4 regions of the Micromonospora sp. DT48 genome follow, and region 1 is predicted to be linked to each of the others. Evidence: riboswitches for the same ligand, from Rfam matches in the RefSeq annotation. Region 1 holds a riboswitch; each other region holds the start of a gene.
The links. A riboswitch is a leader RNA that binds a small molecule or an ion and turns the genes downstream of it on or off. The one in region 1 is predicted to bind cyclic di-AMP.
Positions count from the first base shown of each region.

Region 1 (4,621 bases):
GACCGTGGCCAGATAGCCGAAGCCAGGGCCGTACTGCTGCATGAGAAGGCGGATCCCGTCGGCGAGTCGAGGCTCGTCAGCGGCGAATTCGGACCAGGAAGCCATGGGGACATCCTATCGAACACACGTTCGAAGCGGGTAGTCGAACACGCCGATCGCATACGGACAGCTATGGTGTGGCGATGCTGCTCTCCGACCGCGACCTGGTCTCCGAGATCAAGGCGGGCACCCTGGCCCTCGAACCGTTCGAGCCCACTCTGGTGCAGCCCTCCAGCATCGACGTACGCCTGGACAAGCTGTTCCGGGTCTTCAACAACCACCTCTACACCCACATCGACCCGGCGACCCGGCAGGACGACCTCACCTCTCCCGTCGAGGTGCCCGACGGCCAGGCCTTCGTGCTGCACCCGGGTGAGTTCGTGCTCGCCTCCACGCTGGAGGTCATCTCCCTGGGCGACCAGCTCGCCGGCCGCCTCGAAGGCAAGTCCAGCCTGGGCCGACTCGGCCTGCTCACCCACTCCACCGCCGGCTTCATCGACCCAGGCTTCTCCGGTCACGTCACCCTTGAGCTGTCCAATGTGGCCAACCTGCCGATCACCCTGTGGCCGGGCATGAAGATCGGCCAGCTCTGCATCTTCCGGCTCTCCTCACCGGCCGAGCACCCGTACGGATCGGCCGTCTACGGCTCCCGCTACCAGGGTCAGCGCGGGCCGACGCCGAGCCGCGCCTGGCAGAGCTGGCGCACCTGGCCCACCCGCTGACGCTCGCGCGGGCAGGCCAGGTCCACATTCGGGCGGTACGAGCCCAGCCGGGTCACCGAAGTCGGTGGGCGAGCGGCTAACCGGGTCTACCGAAGCTGTGCACCGGGCTGCTGTCCAGCCGCTTCATCTTGACCGGCTGACCCGCCCGGGAGGCGTGCACCACCCAGCCACCGCCGACGTACATGCCCACGTGGTGCAGGTCGCGGTAGTAGAAGACGAGATCGCCGGGGCGCAGCTCGGCGCGGCTGACCGACGCGGTGACCCGACGCTGCCGCGCGGCGTTGTGCGGCAGCGAGACCCCGGCCCGTGACCACGCGGCCAACGTCAGCCCGGAACAGTCGTACGCGTGCGGGCCCTCGGCACCCCACGAGTACGGCTTGCCGATCTGTGCGCAGGCGAAGGTGACCGCCTCGCCGGCCGCCCCGCCGGGATACCTGGCCGGGCAGGGGGCGGGTCGCAATGGCCCACCGCCTCCCTTGCCGTACGCCCGCAGCCGGAGCCGCTGCAACCGGTCGATCTCGGCGTCGATCTGGTGCCGCTTACGCGCCAGCTCGGCCTCGGTGCGGGTGAGCTGGTCGATGGTGCTGTCCAACCTGGCCTTGGCGGCGGCGAGTTCGTCGCGCAGGTCACTCGCGTGCCGGATGTCCTCCTGCTGGAAGCGGGCGTAGCGGTCGAGCAGGCCGATGTGCTCGACGACCTCACCTGGTGACCGGGCCCCGAGCAGCATGTTGACCGCCCGTACCTGGTCTCCCTTGTACGCCCCGGCGGCGAGCTTGCCGACCCGGTCCAGGGCCTCGTCCACCTGGCGTTGCAGGGGCATGATCCGGGCGTCCAGGGCCTCCGCCTCCCGCCGCCTGCCGGCCAGGTCCTGCCGGGTGGCGTTGTGCTGTTCGATGACGGCTTCGAGCCGGTTCCAGTCCTTGTCGATCCGGCTCTCGATGTCGGCGACCCTCGGGTCGGCCCACGCCACCGCGACCCCGCCGCTCAGCAGCACGGCGGTCGTGGTCAGGGCGGCCAATGTGTAGCGGTACCAGCGGAAACGCGGCGCAGCCGTCGCTCGGCCGGGAATGCCCGGCTGCGGTGACGGTCGCCGAGGGGCATGGTGTGCCACCGGGCTCCGTGCTCCTTCCTCCGTACCGCCTACCGGGTTAGCTGACGGGTTCGGGCGGGAAGGGACGCCCTACCGTGACCCTCACGGATTCACCCCGGGCACCTGGGTCCCCGGCTCGCTCACGAGCGACTCGGCGGTGTCAGACCGTTACCACCCGGGCTGGGCGGATCTGCCAGCGGCCGACGATTGCCCAGCGTAGGGACGATCGCCATCGATACGCAACACAACCGCACCGTCACTGTGGGTGCTGACATCCGACAATGACGAGGGCCCCCGTCGACTTGACCGGGGGCCCTCGGGAGTTCCTGTGCGACCGCTCAACCAGCGCGGCGGTGGCGCCTCAGCCGGGTCGACGGAATCCGGCGATCGGCATGGTGGTGATGGGCGAGACGTTGACCGGCTTGCCAGCCCGTGGCGCGTGCACCATCTGGTTGTTGCCCAGGTAGAGCCCGACGTGGCTGACATCGCTGCGGAAGAAGACCAGGTCGCCGGGGCGTGCCTCGGACCGGGAAACGGCCTTGCCCTCGTTCCACTGGGCACCGGTGAAGTGGGTGAGGTAGATACCGGCGGCCTTGTACGCGTACTGGGTGAGCCCGGAGCAGTCGAACGAGTTCGGCCCGGTGGCACCCCACACGTACGGCTTGCCCACCTGTGCACAGGCGGTCTGGATGGCCGTCCGCGCGGCGGCGCTGACCACGTCCTTGACGGTCGGGCAGTTGGTCGTCTTGACCACGGTCACCGGCAGCGACTTCTCCAGCCGCTTGATCTCGGCGTCGATCTGCTTCTTCTTCGCCGCCAGCTGCTTTTCCTTCGCCTCCTGGTCGGCGATCAGCGCGTCGAGCTTGGCCTTCTGGGCGTCGTACTTCTTGCGGATCTTCATGACGCCCTCAAGTTCGCGGCGCTCCTGCGCGGCGAGCCGGTTGAGGAGGGCCATCTGCTCACCGAGTTCGTCGGGCTTCGCGTTGAGCAGCACGACGCCGATCTCCTGCGACGGCCCGGTGATGTAGTAGCGGGAGGCGAGGTCGGCCACCCGGTTCATCGCCAGCTCGGTTTCGAGGGCCAGCGGCTGGATCTTCTTCTCCAGGCTCTTCGACTTCTGCCGATTGACCCGCAGCTGGGAGCGCACCTTGTTGTACTGCTCGATGGTGGGTTCGAGCTTCTGCCACTGCTTGTCGATCTGTGCCTCGATCTCCTCGACCGAGGGAGCGGCGTACGCGGGGGCGGCGAGTAGGCCGGCACCGACCGCGGCGGCGGCGACGAGGACCACCAGCCCACGCGCGGCCCGGCGCAGCGCGCCCGGACGGGTTCGTCCCGGCGCGTGACGATGGAGGGGCATGGTTGCCACCGGCAGCGTCTCCTTTGCAACCGACCACCCGGGCGTCCCGCGAGCGGTAGAGACGGGAACAGGCGACCCACGGCGGTCGGTGCCCAACATTAGGGAAGGCCCGGCGGGTAAATCAAGGCGACCATCGGCTCATTCACCTTTGTGCGACGGTACGCACACTAAGGGTGTCGACCAATTCGTGACAGTTATGCATGCCAATACAAAACCGGGCCGGACGGCACCGTTGAAGGTGCCGCCCGACCCGATGCGTACGCGCTGGTCAGCCAGCCACGGGCGCGCTCTCCGCAGCGCCTGCCGCCTGGTCGGGCTTGACCGACCGAAGCAGCACGGTAGCCACGTCGATGACCTCGACCTGCTCACCGGCGCCCTTGCCGTTCACCCCGTCGGTGAGCATGGTCGAGCAGAACGGGCAGCCGACGGCGACCGTCTTCGCACCGGTGGACATGGCCTCCTCGACCCGATCCACGTTGATCCGCTTCCCGATTCGCTCCTCCATCCACATGCGGGCACCACCGGCACCGCAGCAGAAGGACCGTTCGCTGTTACGTGGCATCTCGGTCAGCTCACCCTCGATAGCGCTGCCGAGCACCTCGCGTGGCGGGGTGAAGACCCGATTGTGTCGCCCGAGGTAACAGGGGTCGTGGTAGGTCACCCCACCGTCGACCGGCTGGACCGGAGTGAGCTTGCCGGTGGCGACCAGGTGGGCCAGCAACTGGGTGTGGTGCACCACCTCGAACTCACCACCCAGCTGTCCGTACTCGTTGCCCAGGGTGTTGAAGCAGTGCGGGCAGGTCGCGACGATCTTGCGCTTGGCCTTCTCCCGGCCCTCGAACGCCTCGTTCAAGGTCTCGACGTTCTGCTGGGCCAGCATCTGGAAGACGAACTCGTTGCCGATCCGCCGGGCCGGGTCGCCGGAGCAGGTCTCGCCCTCGCCGAGGATGGCGAAGGAGACACCGGCCTCGTTGAGCAGGGTCGCGACGGCCCGGGTGGTCTTCTTCGCCCGGTCCTCGAACGCTCCGGCGCAGCCCACCCAGAAGAGGTACTCGAAGTCGGAGACCTCACCGACCCGGGGAACCTCGAAGTCGAGACCCTTGGTCCAGTCCTCACGGGTGTTCTGCGGTGCGCCCCACGGGTTGCCCTTGTTCTCCAGGTTGCGCAGCATCACCCCGGCCTCGGAGGGGAAGCTGGACTCGATGAGCACCTGGTAGCGGCGCATGTCCACGATGTGGTCGACGTGCTCGATGTCCACCGGGCACTGCTCCACGCAGGCGCCGCAGGTGGTGCAGGACCAGAGCACGTCGGGGTCGATGACGCCGCCGGACTCCGCGTCACCGACCAGCGGCTTCTCCGCCTCGGCGAGGGCCAGCACGTCGACGTGGGCGAGCTGCGCGGCGGTGGCCTTCT
Region 1 covers NZ_JBNCLE010000006.1:391,119-395,739, forward strand. Annotated here, with positions in the region: gene ACLQ2S_RS07825 (pyridoxamine 5'-phosphate oxidase family protein) at 1-105, opposite strand, end outside; gene dcd (dCTP deaminase) at 183-761, shown strand; gene ACLQ2S_RS07835 (NlpC/P60 family protein) at 838-1,779, opposite strand; cyclic di-AMP (ydaO/yuaA leader) riboswitch at 1,884-2,018, opposite strand; gene ACLQ2S_RS07840 (C40 family peptidase) at 2,213-3,223, opposite strand; gene ACLQ2S_RS07845 ((Fe-S)-binding protein) at 3,477-4,621, opposite strand, start outside.

Region 2 (4,621 bases), 370 kb from region 1:
GCGCGGCATCGAGAAGATGGTCGACGAGGACCGCTACTGCATCGACGTGCTGACCCAGATCTCCGCCATCCAGGCCGCCCTGGACAAGGTCGCCCTCGGCCTGCTCGACGGGCACGCCCGGCACTGCATGCACGAGGGCGCCGCCGAGGGGCGTGCCGACGAGATGGCGACCGAGATGATGGCCGCCGTGGGCCGCCTGATGAAGCGCGGCTGACCCCGACCCGACTCACCGACGCACCCCTCGCGACCTGCGTCGGAATACCGGGCTGGTTACCATTCGCACACGATGGCCAGCCGAAATCCGCGCCTCGCGGCCCGAGGTCGCTGTCGGGCGTACGCCCGCACGGCTGCCACGACTCCACCGGCACCTCACGGTACGCAGCCACCCAGCCACGTTCAGGCCATCCCGGCTGCCCTACGGAATCTGTCGTCGGGCGGCACTGAACCGTCTCGCCCATCGACACGTACTCAGCCCTGAATCGTTGGGAGACAATGAATGGGCGCCGACCACACCCGTTCCGCGCCGCCCACCCCGCCCGGGGTGCGGCGGATACTCGTCGTGACGGTGGTCCCCCTCTTCCTGGCCACCCTGGTCGCCGCCCTCGTGCTCTGGCCCCGGGACGCACCCCGCCCCGAGGCCGCCGACGACACCCCCCGCTACCACGGCACGGTCACCCGGGTGGTCACCGAGCCCTGCCCGCCCAACCCGGCGGTGCCCGAGGGCACGCCGACCACCGCGGCAGGGCCCTGCGGCACGGTCACCGTACGGGTGCAGACCGGCCCGGACGCCGGCCAGGAGGTGCAGACGCCCATCCCGACCGGACCCGGAGCGCCCCGGATCGACGTCGACGACGACATCATCCTGGTCTCGCTGAGCGATCCGGAGGATCCCTCGGTCAGCAACTACAACATCGCCGAGCACCAACGCGGAAAGCCGCTGGTGTGGCTGGCCGTCCTCTTCGCCGCCGCCATCGTCGCCTTCGGGCGGCTGCGCGGGCTGGCGGCGCTGGGTGGTCTCGCCGCCAGCTTCGCCATCCTGTTGACCTTCGTGCTGCCCGGGATCAGCGCCGGTAGTCCGCCGCTCGTGGTCGCCATCGTCGGCGCCTCGTTGATCATGTTCGTGGTGCTGTACCTGACCCACGGCATATCCGCCCAGACCTCGGTGGCCGTGCTCGGCACGCTCGCCAGTCTGGTGCTCACCGGGCTGCTCGGGCTGGCCGCGACCGGGGCCACCCACCTGACCGGGTTCGGTAGCGAGGACGCCACCACCCTGTCCATGTTCCGCGCCGACGTCGACCTGCACGGCCTGCTGCTGGCCGGCATCATCATCGGCTCGCTGGGGGTGCTCGACGACGTCACGGTCACCCAGGCCGCCGCGGTCACCGAGCTGCGCCACGCCAACCCGAACTACACCCGCCGGGAGCTGTACCGCTCGGCCACCCGGGTCGGGCGCGCGCACATCGCCTCGGTGGTCAACACCATCGTGCTGGCGTACGCGGGCGCCTCGCTGCCGCTCCTGCTGCTGTTGACCGCCGACTCCCGCGCGCTGGGTCAGATCGTGACCAGCGAGTTCCTCACCACGGAGATCGTCCGCAGCGTGGTGGCCACCCTCGGCCTGATCGCCGCGGTGCCGCTGACCACCGCGCTGGCCGTGCTGGTCAGCACCGCCGGGCGCGGTGCGGCCGACACCGACTCCGACAAGCCCACCCCCGTGGTTCCCCGACCCGCGCCGGACCGGGCCGAAGCGCTACACGCCCTCAGCACCCCACCCACGCGAAACACGTCCCCCGCCACCCCCTCGGGGTGGCCCGACCCGGACAGGAGCACGGACACCAAATGGTGACACTCCTCAACGTGACCGTCCCGACCCGTAGGGCTCGAAACCGTGTCGCTGGTCACTCAACGCGATTACGAAATGACGCATCTCGTCGGGTTAGGGACGTAGAAGCACAGTCGGACGGTCGGGTAACCTCACTGCCGGTCACCGCCGAAGGCGCGCACCGGCGCCTGCGGTACCACCGCCCAATCGCCGTCAGGCGAGCCGGGGACCCAGGTACGTGGGGTGAATCCGCGAGAGCGGTAGGGGCCACTTCCGTCCCGAACCCGTCAGCTAACCCGGTCGGCGGTCGATGGAAGGGAAAACAGTGACGGCACCCCTACGCCGCTGGTTGACACCCGTGGTGGCCGTGCTCGCCGCGTTCGCCGTGTTCGCCGGTCCGATGCCGGCGACGGCCGCGCCGAACGACCCCAAACCGGCGGAGCACGACGACGATCCGCCGATGCTCAACGACCTGATCGAGGCGACCACCCGGGACTACTCCAAGGCCAAGGCGAAGCTGGAGAAATCCAAGAAGCGCCAGCTCAAGTTGGCGGTCGAGGTCCGCTCGGCGCAGGCCGACCTGGACGCGCTCGCCCCGCAGGTCGCCAAGATCGCCACTCAGTCGTACCGCACCGGCCGGGTCGGCGCGATCGCCATGCTGTTGCAGAGCACCGCACCGGACTCGTTCATCCACCGGGCCTCGGCGCTGGACGAGTTGAACCTCTTCAACGACAAGAAGCTGGGCGAGGTCAACGCGATCAAGCTCCGTGCCGAGCAGGCCAAGCTCGCGCTCGACGCCGAGGTGCGCGAGCAGAAGAAGCTGACCAACGACATGGCGCGCAAGAAGAGCGAGGCGGAGAAGTCGCTCCGGCTGGTCGGCGGTGTCGGCCTGACCGGCGGGCTGGTGGACGCCACCTCCCCGGTGGCCCGGGTCGCCCCGAACCGGGCCGCGGACGGCAGCTGGAAGCCCGAGTCGTGCAGCCAGAAGGACCCCACCACGTCGGGTTGCATCACGCCTCGGACGCTGCACATGTACAAGGAGGTCAAGCGGGCCGGATTCAACAGGTTCGTCGGCTGCTACCGCCCGGGGGACAAGTTCGAGCACCCCAAGGGCCGAGCCTGTGACTGGTCCCTGCAGAACAGCGGCTTCCGGCCGTGGCACAACAACGACACCCGGATCTACGGCAACAACCTGGCGGCCTTCCTGGTCCGCAACGCCGACCGGCTGGGCGTCTACTACGTGATCTGGAACCGGCAGATCTGGTTCGCGGCGACGGAGCGTTGGAGTTCCTACAGCGGCCCGTCCAACCACACCGACCACGTACACGTGTCACTGCTCTGACCGCTCGATCTCGACGCGACGAGGGCCGTTCCGCTGGCGGAACGGCCCTCGTCGTCAGGCATCAGGGTCAACGGGTCCGCCGGCGGTGTCACGCGGCGGCCCCGGCGGTCGCGGTCAGGGAACGGCTGCCACCGCCGCCTCGGCCAGCTCGGCCGGTTCCGCGGCCACCGTCCGCACCTCACCGGCGGCCAGCCGGTACGACATCCCGACCACCGCGCACCGCCCGGCGCCCACCTCCGCCGCGAGGGTCTCCGAGGAGGCCAGCATCGTCTCGACGGTCCGCGCGATGTGGATGTCCACGATCCCGTCCAGGTCGCGCACCCCGACCTCCCGTGCCCGGTGCAGGCTCGGCACCACCGCGTCGACCACGGCACCCAGGTGACCCGGGGGCGCGGTGGCGGTGGTCAGCGCGTCACAGGCCGCCCGGACGGCACCGCACGAGTCGTGCCCGAGCACCACCACCAGCGGCGTACGCAGCACCAGCACGGCGTACTCCACGCTGCCCAGCACCTCCGGCCCGACGGTGTGCCCGGCGGTGCGGACCACGAATAGGTCACCCAGTCCGCGATCGAAGATGATCTCGGCGGCGAGGCGGGAGTCGGAGCAGCCGACGATCACCGCGAAGGGGTGCTGTTCGTCCGCGACGGCGGCCCGCCGCCCGGCGTTCTGGTTCGGGTGCCACAGCGTGTCGGTGACGAACCGTCGGTTGCCGGCGAGCAGTTCGGCGAGGGCCTGCTGCGGGGCGCCGGGAAGATCTGCGGTGAGGAACTCGCGTTCCGGTCCGGGCTGTGGGCCGAGTGTTCCGGGTCGACTCATTCGGCTGCACCTCTTCACTGGGAGGAATGCCTGGTCATCCCGGGCCGACGCTGGTCACGGGCTGCTCTCACCGTCACACGCGGGGAGAACGTGCGTCAAGCTATACGTGATATGGATTTCATGCATTCGGGTAACCCTTGCGCACCGACCGGGTGCCACCACCAGCACGACAGAAAACGCGAATGGCAGGTCATACGATGGCGAGCATGGTGAGCACTGACGGCCGAGAAACAGCGCGAAACTGGACCTTCCTCACAAACCACGCGCATGTCCTGCTCGCCATCGCCCGCAACCCCACCGCCCGGCTGCGGGACGTCGCCACCGAGGTCGGCGTTACCGAGCGCGCCGCCCAGGCGATCGTCGCCGACCTTGAGGCCGGCGGCTATCTGCGCCGCACCCGGGTCGGCCGGCGCAACGAGTACACCCTCAACCCGGCCGGGCGGTTCCGTCACCCGGCCGAGGCCGACCGCCAGGTCGGCGACCTGCTGGCCCTCTTCACCGAGGTGGAGATGACCGGCACCGCCGACCGCTGAGCCGCCGTCCACACCGGACGAGTGGCGCGCCTCACCCGACCCCGCCCGATCGCGGCGCTGCGACGACGCCGAGGGCGGGATAGGTTGGGATGATGCCGTCGCCAGCGATCG
Region 2 covers NZ_JBNCLE010000006.1:19,104-23,724, forward strand. Annotated here, with positions in the region: gene ACLQ2S_RS06015 (metal-sensitive transcriptional regulator) at 1-214, shown strand, start outside; gene ACLQ2S_RS06020 (YibE/F family protein) at 497-1,843, shown strand; cyclic di-AMP (ydaO/yuaA leader) riboswitch at 2,010-2,140, shown strand; gene ACLQ2S_RS06025 (coiled-coil domain-containing protein) at 2,145-3,161, shown strand; gene ACLQ2S_RS06030 (carbonic anhydrase) at 3,276-3,977, opposite strand; gene ACLQ2S_RS06035 (helix-turn-helix transcriptional regulator) at 4,175-4,510, shown strand; gene ACLQ2S_RS06040 (hypothetical protein) at 4,603-4,621, shown strand, end outside.
Region 2: linked by a shared signal. The riboswitch ahead of ACLQ2S_RS06025 (coiled-coil domain-containing protein) and the one ahead of ACLQ2S_RS07835 (NlpC/P60 family protein) in region 1 are both predicted to bind cyclic di-AMP.

Region 3 (4,621 bases), on a different contig from region 1:
TCGGCACCTGGGCGCTGCCCGGCGAGGTGACCCCGGTCGACCGACTCGCCGCCGCGCCCCCACCGCTGGTCCAGGCCGCCGCACCGTCGACGTGCACCTGCCCCGACCTGGCTGCCGACCTCGACCTGGTCGGTCTCGAGACGGAGGCCGTGCGCGACTCCGGTGACGTCACCGACCTGACCGGGGCATCCGCAGCCCAACCGGCGACCGCCTCCGGGCGACCCGGGCTGGCGGCGCTCGGTGGCGTCGCCGCCCCCGTCACCCCGGAGCCGATCACCCGCGCCGTTGACGTGCGGGTCGCCCGCGCTCCACCGCACGCCTGACCCGCGCGACCTACCCGTCGCGTCCGCCCGGCGCCGCACCGCGAACCCTCGCCGACAGCAGGGTGCCCGCGCCCGCGCCGAGCCCACCAGCCCGTGCCGCCCACGTCGGCGTCGAGGCTCACCATCACGATCCGCTGCCGGTACGGCCACCGGCGTCGTACCGATCTCCCCGAGGTGCTGACATGGAGAAGACCGTTCTGTACCAGTTCCTGATTGAGGTGCCACGCGCCGCCGCCATCTGGTCGGTCCTGCTGGTGATCGCACTGGGCGTACTCACCGTGCTGGTCGCGCGCCCCGAGCCGACCGGGCCGGTGGAGCAACCCGACGACCAGGACGCGACCCGCGCCGCTATCGAGGAGGCCGACCTGCGCCGGTATGCCGGGGAGGTGGCCGTGGCGGCAGCCGGCGCGGCGCAGAACGCCGACCGGCGACGTGCCGCGTGGCGGATCGCCCAGACGGAACTGGACCGGGCCTGGGCCGCGTACGACGAGGCGGAGGCCGCGGCCCGTCGACTGGCCGCTGTCACCGGACTGCCGACCCCGCGTACCCCCCGAACCCCCGCCGAGTACGCGGCCCGCGAGCGCTGGCTACGCCGTGCCGCGATGGCGGCCCACTGGCGCGGCGACCTGACCGCCCGGCAACTCAGCGACGTGCTGGCCGCCCGCGCCGGTTGGGATCCCCGACGTCACCCCGCCGAGCAGGAGGTGATCCTGGCCCGGGTGGTACGCGACAACCGCCTGGCCGCCTACCGGTCGGCCGCCCAACGGGAGCGTGACCTGTGGCGGGCGGCGGAACTGGCCACCGAGGCGGCCCGGACGTTGTCCGCCGAGGCGTACGCGGCAGCCGAGCGCCTCCGGCCGAACCGGCTGACCGTCCCCGAGCGGGTCGTCGTCCGGCGCCCCGGGCCGATGGTGCGCTGGCGGCCGGCGCGGCTGAGCTGAAATTTCGTGAGCTGACTCACAGATGCCGAAAAATCGGTCACTCTTCGTAGTCGAGTCGATTGCTGCAACAAAACCTGTCGGCATTGTTGACGACCCGTCCGGTTCCCGCCGGAAGGTACCGGAAATGCTGTCGGTCCTATTGAGCGACGCCAGTTCCCCGATACCCGGAAATTGCTCCACTGGATCATGTTTAAGCAGGTCAGGCCCGGTTGGCTGCGAGTCGTGCGACCAGTAGTGTCAGCGCGTCCGGTGCGGTAACCGATCGCAGGTGGCGACGCCGTACCGACCCGCTCAATCGTGAACTCACGAACCGGGGACCCACTGCACCACTGGGGTGAATCCGCGAGCCTCGGCCCGCGGTAGGGCGTCTTCCCGCCCGAATCCGTCAGCTAACCCGGTAGGCGGTGATGGAAGGAGTTCCAACCCTCGTGCGGTTTAATGTGATCCCCCTGTTCTCCCGCCTCCACGGCACCGCGGTGCCCGCGCTCGCCAGCCCGATCACTGCGAGCTGACCTCCGGTCGCCGCCGCCCGGTTTCCGGGCGTACCCCTGAACGGCCTGTCCCGCTCACCCCGGGCGGCCGTCGGCGTGCCCACGCCGACCCGGCCGCCAGAGCCGGTGTGCCGTTCTCCCCTCAGCCCGTGGAGGAATCCGTGAAGCACACCCTTTCCCGTCGGCTCCGCCGGCTGGTCACCGAACGTCCGTACCAGATCGTCGCCGGCTCTGCCGTCGCACTCGTCCTGGCCACCGGCACCGGCGCTGCCCTGGCCGGTACCGGGACCACCCCCGCCCCCACGCAGGCCGCGACCGCCGCCGACCCGCACGATGACGCCACGGTGGCGCCGAGCCGGGAGCAGCGGGCCGAGGCCGCGCCGTCTCCCGCCGCAGCGAGCAGCGCGGCACCCAGCAGTGCCGCACCGGCCAGCGCGGCGCCCTCCCCGTCGCCGTCGCCGAAACCCCGCTCGGCCACCCCGGATCCGGACCTGACCGTCAAGAAGACGGCGCCGAAGCCACCGGCGACCAAAATCCTCGCGTACGACCACCAGGCCCAGATCAACGGCTACTACTGCGGCCCCGCCGCCGTACGCAACGCGCTCAGCGCGGCCGGTATCGCCCGCACCCAGGACGCCCTGGCCAGCCAGCTCGGCACCACGTTCGCGGGCACCAACTCGGCCGAGGACACCACCCGCGTCCTCAACGCCATCGTCAAGGGCAAGCCGTACAAGACCACGATGATCCGTGGCGGTGCGGCCACCCCGGCCCAGATGGACCAGCTCCAGGCGGATGTCGTCGCCGCCGTCACCGACGGTCGGGGCGTCGTGGTGAACGTCGCCGGTACCGCCACCGACACCGACGGCCGCTGGCACTCCTTCCCCGGCGGCCACTACGTCGCCGTGGTCGGCTACAAGGACTCCGGTCGCCTGGTGAAGATCGCCGACTCGGCCGACGCCTCGTACCCGTCGTACTGGCTCAGCACCATCGACCTCGCCAACTGGGCCGCCACCCGTGGTTACTCGGCCTGACCGCGCCTGGCCCTAGCCCCGGAAAGCCCTCGGCCGACAGGTCGGGGGCTTTCCGGTCGGTGCGGCAGGCGCACGGCCGCCGAGTTCGCCGGGTAGCCGGGCCGCCGGGCCACCCGGAGCGCCGGGCCGCCGGTCCGCCGGTCCCGCGTCCGGTCCGCCCGCCGCGCTGCCGGTCCCGCGTCCGGTCCGCCCGCCGCGCTGCCGGTCCCGCGTCCGGTCCGCCCGCCGCGCCCGCAAGCCCCAGATCATGGACAGTTGCCGTTCGTCACGAACGGCAACTGTCCATGATCTCGTTGGGGCGTGGGCGTGGGCGTGGGCGTGGGCGTGGGCGTGGGCGTGGGCGTGGGCGTGGGCGTGGGCGTGGGCGTTGGGTGGGACGATCACCTGTGACATCGACGGTCGGCACGCGTGCGAGGGGTGACCATGGGGGAGCGGGAACCGTACGCGGGGGTGGCGACGACCTTCGACACGGCCGCGGAGTTGTACGAGCGGGCCCGGCCCGGCTATCCGGAGCGGTTGTTCGCCGATCTGGCCGAGACGGCCGGACTGGTGACCGGGGCGGGAACTGGCCAACGTGGCGCGCCGCGTGCTTGCCGGTTGTGGTGAGGTACGCGTCGTGACTACCCGGCCGAGGAGTACCTGAGCCTGCTCTCCACGTACTCCAATCACATCGCCGCCGCGCCCTGGCAGCGGCGGACGCTGTTCGACGGGATCCGGGAGATGATCGCCGCCCGTCCGGGCGGGACCGTACGCAAGCACTACCTGAACACCCTCCAACTCGCCGTACGCCTCGACTGAGGGCCCTCTGGCAGCATGGCGAGATGCTGATCTACAAGATCCTGCTGCCCGATGAGTGGGCCGAGTTCCAGGCCGCCGGCCGGTTCGACGGCTCACCGTTCGACCGGGACAGTGGTTTCATCCACTGCTCGTCGCGAACCCAACTGGCCGCCACGGCGGCGCGGGTCTTCGGCGACCAGCCACATCTCGTCGTCGCCGCGCTCGACGCGTCCCTGCTCGCGGATGTGCTGCGGTGGGAGGACGCCCCGAACGGCGGTCCGTTCCCGCACGTCTATGCGGCGCTACCAGCCGCAGCAGTCGTCGGGGTGTATCCGGTTGCCGGTGTCACCCGGGTGGACGCCGAGGTGCCCCGTTGAGTACCCGCGCGGTCCGCCCATGATCCGACCACCGCACGCTGACGGTGCGACCCGACGACCTCAGGTGGTCCGGGACAGGGGTGCCTCGGCTGCGGCGCGTGGTGTCGGCGCGTTCCAGGCCGGATCCAGTTCGCGTCGGGCGGCGGCCAGGAACACCTCGGCGTACGACTCGGCGGGGAAGTCACCCAGGTAACGGCGGCGGGTGGCCCAGCGGGCCTCGGCGAGCGGATCGGTGTCGAGCAGCCGGGTCAGCACGTCGTCCAGGTTGGTCATGTCCCGGCGTAGCACGTAGCCGGCGGCGGCCAGCGGGAAGCGTTGCTCGAACCGGTCCCCGTCGGCGTCCATGTTCGTCACCGCGTACGGCTTGCCGGAGTAGAGCCAGTCGGAGACCACCCCGGAGACGTCGGAGACCAGCGCGTCCGCGCGGTTGACCGAGTCGGTGAGGGTGAGCCGGCTCGCCGCCGCGCCGTAGAGGTGCTCCCGGCCGGTGCGGGTCCGGTCGGCGGCGAGCAGGTCGTGCAGCCGGGCCAGTTGCCGGGCCGAGGCCGGGTTCTGCGCCGTGTAGGGGTGGGCGCGCAGGATGACCGTGGCTCCCCGGTCCAGCAGGCGCCGCAGCAGCGTCTCCGCCACGGGCAGCGAGCAGTAGTCGGCGTCGGCGTTGTGCCCGGTCCAGGTGGGGGT
Region 3 covers NZ_JBNCLE010000018.1:70,789-75,409, reverse strand. Annotated here, with positions in the region: gene ACLQ2S_RS21325 (hypothetical protein) at 1-323, shown strand, start outside; gene ACLQ2S_RS21320 (hypothetical protein) at 506-1,264, shown strand; cyclic di-AMP (ydaO/yuaA leader) riboswitch at 1,543-1,683, shown strand; gene ACLQ2S_RS21315 (C39 family peptidase) at 1,905-2,786, shown strand; gene ACLQ2S_RS21310 (hypothetical protein) at 3,210-3,392, shown strand; gene ACLQ2S_RS21305 (DUF952 domain-containing protein) at 3,608-3,940, shown strand; gene ACLQ2S_RS21300 (CDP-glycerol glycerophosphotransferase family protein) at 4,001-4,621, opposite strand, start outside.
Region 3: linked by a shared signal. The riboswitch ahead of ACLQ2S_RS21315 (C39 family peptidase) and the one ahead of ACLQ2S_RS07835 (NlpC/P60 family protein) in region 1 are both predicted to bind cyclic di-AMP.

Region 4 (4,621 bases), on a different contig from region 1:
AGTTCGTCGAGCACCGCGGACCGGATGTCCTCGTCGGTGCGGTTGATCGTCGAAATGCTGGCCATCGGTCGCTCCCTTCTCGCCAGGGTGGCGCGACCGGTGCGTCCGCACGCCCGCACCGGCACGGTATGGCCCGCACCGGCACGGCGTCGTTGCGTCGGGCATCGTCTGCGTGCCGGCTTGGGCCGTCCGCGTCGGGCTTCGCCCGGCCGGCGTGGCGCGGGCGCGCGTCGGCGACCAGGTCCGCCGTGACCGAGCCTGGTTACCGTCCGGGTGAATCGGCCTCATCCGGATCGGACGAGGACTCGCCGGGGAGCGTCAGTTGGCGGGGCTGGTCGGGTCGGCGGGGGAGTCGGGCCGGTCCACGTCGACGAACTCGATGTCCTCCAGGGCACGGTCACGGCCTCCGGCGGCGCGTGCGGCGGTACCGGCCGCCCAGCCGACCGCGGCACCGACCAGGGCGGCGCCGATCAGCAGCGTCCAGGGCAGCGCCGGTCGGCGTCCGGCGAGTGCGTCGAAGGCGCGGCTGGCGCGGTGGCGCGCCTCCTCGGCGGCCGACTCGACCAGGTCACCGGCGTCGCCCGCGAAACCGGCGGAGTTGTGCCGGGCGGTGCGGGCGGTGTCGCGGATGCTGTCACCGGCGTTGTTCACCGCCGAGACGAGGTGGTGCCACGCCTGGTCGGCGATCCGCTCCGGCTTGCTGCGGCGCTCCAGCAGATGAGTCCCGAACATGTTGTTCCCTCCATCGACGATGCCGGCCCCGGTGCACGCGTCAGCCGTCGGGCGTCGTCCGGCCCGGCGGCGGTTCGCATTCGAGGCTGTGCCCGCCCCGCCGTGGCCGCAAACCACCGACTCACGCCGCGATCGGCACTTCTCGGGCGGTCCGGCCCCGGTCGTGCGGACATGAGTCGTCCGCCACGTCATGGGGGTCACACGTGATGGTACGCACGCAACGGCGACCATCACTCTTCGCGCGCAGGTCAGGTTGGGTCCGTGGGGCCACGCCGGAAACTCCGGGATGCGGCGGGGGTGGCCACTCCCCGCTACCCTGGTTCGACGGCGTCGGCGGTGTCGAACGCCGAGGAAAGGTCAATAAAGTTCGGATATGGGCGATTTGACGTGCCCTCATCCGTGAATTGCTCATCCCGAGGGGTGGCGACCGAGGCCGTCGAAGGAATACTGTCGGTCGCGGCCCGCGTACTGATGAGGCGCCCGTCGTCGGGCGAGTGGAGGTGCTCGCGTGAGCCTGTCGATCCTGCAGACGGTTCGGCCCGGTGGTGTCATCGAGATCGCCCCTCGGGGCGAGATCGACGTCGACACCGCGTACGAGGTTAAAGAGGCCATCGCCGAGGTGCTGGCCAAGGGACGTCCAGCCCGGATCGAGCTCAACATGCGGCTGGTCACCTTCATCGACTCCGTGGGCATCAGCGCCATGGTCGCCGGCTTCCAGACCGCCGAGGTCAGCGGGGTGAAGCTGGTCGTCACCGAGCCGAGCCGGTTCGTGCACCGGCAGCTCTGGGTGACCGGCCTGCTCGGCCTCTTCGGCGCGCCCGAGCCCTACTACGCCGGAGCCGCCACGGCCCCCGAGGTGCTACCCGGGGCCTGACGACCCGTCGGCCCGGTCAGGCCGCGTCGAGGCGGTCAGCGAAACGTCGAACGCCTCGGTGACCGCCAGGCGGTCACCGAGGCGTAGCCGTCGGCGAGGAACTCAGTACACCGACAGGTGGACGTGGTTGGTGTGGTCGCTGGACGGGTCACCCCGACCGCCGCTGTACGACTTCCAGCCGCTGCTGGGCAGCCAGATCTGCTTGTACCAGATCACGTAGAGCACGGCGAGCCGGTCGGCGTTGTTCACGAAGTACGCCGCCAGGTTGTTGCCGTAGGTCCGGTCGCCGCCGGTCGCGACCCCGCCGAAGCCGTTCTTCTGGGCCGCGAAGTCACAGGCCCGGCCCTTCGGGTGCTCGCCGGAGCCGCCGGAGCGGTAGCAGGAGACGTACCGGGTGAAGCCGGCCGCCTTGGCCTGCTTCAGCGCGTGCAGGGTGCGCGGGGTGATGCAGCCGTTGGCCGGGGTGGGGTCGTTGACGCTGCACGACTCGGCCGGCCACGACCCGTCGGAGTTGCGTGGAGCGGGCTTGGCGGTGGGGCTCGACCCGCCGCTGCGTGAGGGTGAGCGGGCGGCCCGTTCGGCGGCCTCGGCCCGCTCGGCGGCCTTGTCGCGTTCGATGGCCACGGTCAGCGCCCGCTCGGCCTGCTCCTTGCGCTTGGCCATCACGGCCACCTGCTTGCGTTGCTCCTGGATCTCCGCGTCCAGGGCCCGCTTGGTGGCGCTGACCTCGTCCCGGGCGTTCTGGAGTTCACGCAGCGCGCGGTCGGAGTTGGCGGCCACCGCGTCCAGCGCCGCCGCCCGATCCATGAAGCCGGCCGGCGACCCGCTGTTGAGCAGTGCCGACGCGGCTCCCAGTCGCCCGGTGCGGTACGCCTGCGCGGCGATCTCGGCGACCTTGGTGCCCCGCTCGGCGACCTGGACCTCGGTCGTCTTGAGCTGCTCGGCGAGTTGCTTCTGGCGCTTGACCGACCGGTCGAGCGCGGTCTTGGCGTCGAGGTAGCCCTTGCTGGCGGCCTCCAACTGGGCCCGCAGCGCCGGGGTGCCACCCTCGTCGTCCACGTCACCCGGTGCCGCCGCCCGCACTGGCTGCGGGGCCGCGGTGGCTGGGGCGAAGGGGGCCAGCGCCACGCCGAGGGTGACGGCGAGCGCGGCGGCGATCAGGGCCGCCGTACGGGCGGCCGGTCTTACCGTTGCCACTGCTGGCATGTGCACATGTCCTTCCGTCAGCCGCCGACCGGGTTAGCTGACGGGTTCGGGACGGAAGATCCCTACCGCTGACGCGGATACACCCCAGGAACATGGTTCCCCGGTTCGCCCTGGTGGGCGATTAGGCGGCGGCCGCCGCCGGCGCCGGTGGGCGCCGCCTGGCGGAGGCCGGGTCCGAGCCTACCGGTGCCTCTGTGACCGGTGCAGCTGCTGTTACTCCTGGTGTTCAGTTGTTGACTAGTAGAACAGACAAAAACGGACAATAATCCCTTTTCGGGAATGCGCTCGTCACCAGCGGGCGGCACCGCAGTCTCCAGGATCCGAGCGCGGCTCGATCTGGAGGGTCGCGTGCTCGATCTGGAAGTCCTCGTGCAGTGCCGCGCGAGCCGCCGCGAGCACGGCCCCGACGTCGGTGCCCGGCGTGATGGTCAAATGTGCCGAGGCGACCTCCATGCCGGAGGTCAGCGTCCAGACGTGCAGGTCGTGCACCCCGGCCACCCCGGGCACCGCGGCCAGCCGGTCGTGTACCGCGGTGACCTGAAGGTGCTCCGGTGCGGCCTGGACCAGGATGCGCACCGCCGCCCGTCCCAGCCGCCACGTCCGGGGCAGGATGAACCCGGCGATCGCGACCGCCACCAGCGGATCGGCCCACCACCAGTCGGTCGCGGCGATCAGCAGGGCGGACGCGATCACGCCCAGGGAGCCGAGCAGATCGCCCAGCACCTCCAGGTAGGCCCCGCGCAGGTTGATGCTCTCCCGTGCCCCCGGGCGCAGGAGGGCGAAGGCGGCGACGTTGGCGAGCAGGCCGAGGGTCGCCACCACCAGTACCGGGCCGGTGAGCACCTCGGGGGGATCGCCGAACCGGCGGGCCGCCTCGATCACCACGTACACCGCGACGCCGGAGAGCAGCACGGCGTTGGCCAGGGCCGCGAGCACCTCCAGCCGGTACAGCCCGAAGGTGCGTTGCGGATCGGTGTTGGCCCGGCGTGTGGCGGCGACGGCCGCGAGGGCCATTCCGATGCCCAGCACGTCGGTGAACATGTGCCCGGCGTCGGAGAGCAGGGCCAGCGAACCGGTTCGCAGTGCGGTGCCGGCCTCGATCACCATCAGCGTGCTGAGTAGGGCAAACGCTGCCCACAGTCGGCCAGAGTGGCGGTGTGCGGCGTTCGACACCGCAGCGTGGTGGTGGTCATGGCCGGTGCCCACCCAGACACCTTGCGCCGTCCGTCGGGCGGCGGGCAGATCTATGCCAACATCGCTATGTGTGCAATCGTCGGGTGGGTTCGACGCGTGGTCTCACCCGGTCGGGTCGACGGTGGTCAGCCGCTGGGTGGCCCGGGACAGCGCGACGTAGAGCGTCCGGACACCGGAGCCCGGCTCCGCCCGGATCTCACTCGGCGCGACCAGCACCACCCCGTCGTACTCCATGCCCTTGGCCTCCAGGCTGGTCACCACCTGCAACCGCTCCCCGCCGAGCGCGCCCAGCCAGGCCGCGACCTGATCCCGCCGGGGCACCGGGGTGATCACGCCGACGGTGCCCTCGACCTCGCCGAGCAGGGCACTGGCCGCCGTGACGACGGTGGTCGCCAACTCCGGCGCGGGCACCTCGAGCTGGACCGGGTCGATGCCGGTGGAACGGACCGCGGTGGGCAACGCGAGATCCGGGTACGCCCGGCGGATCTCGCGCGCCGCCACCGCGAAGATCTCCGCCGAGTTGCGGTAGTTCGTGGTGAGCGTGAACCGGTGCCGCCGACGGCGACCGAGCGCCTGGTCACGGGCGCGGGTCAACTCCTGCGGATCCCCCGTCCA
Region 4 covers NZ_JBNCLE010000011.1:234,772-239,392, forward strand. Annotated here, with positions in the region: gene ACLQ2S_RS15760 (BON domain-containing protein) at 1-65, opposite strand, end outside; gene ACLQ2S_RS15765 (hypothetical protein) at 319-732, opposite strand; gene ACLQ2S_RS15770 (STAS domain-containing protein) at 1,241-1,606, shown strand; gene ACLQ2S_RS15775 (coiled-coil domain-containing protein) at 1,709-2,812, opposite strand; cyclic di-AMP (ydaO/yuaA leader) riboswitch at 2,819-2,950, opposite strand; gene ACLQ2S_RS15780 (cation diffusion facilitator family transporter) at 3,101-4,018, opposite strand; gene ACLQ2S_RS15785 (HelD family protein) at 4,109-4,621, opposite strand, start outside.
Region 4: linked by a shared signal. The riboswitch ahead of ACLQ2S_RS15775 (coiled-coil domain-containing protein) and the one ahead of ACLQ2S_RS07835 (NlpC/P60 family protein) in region 1 are both predicted to bind cyclic di-AMP.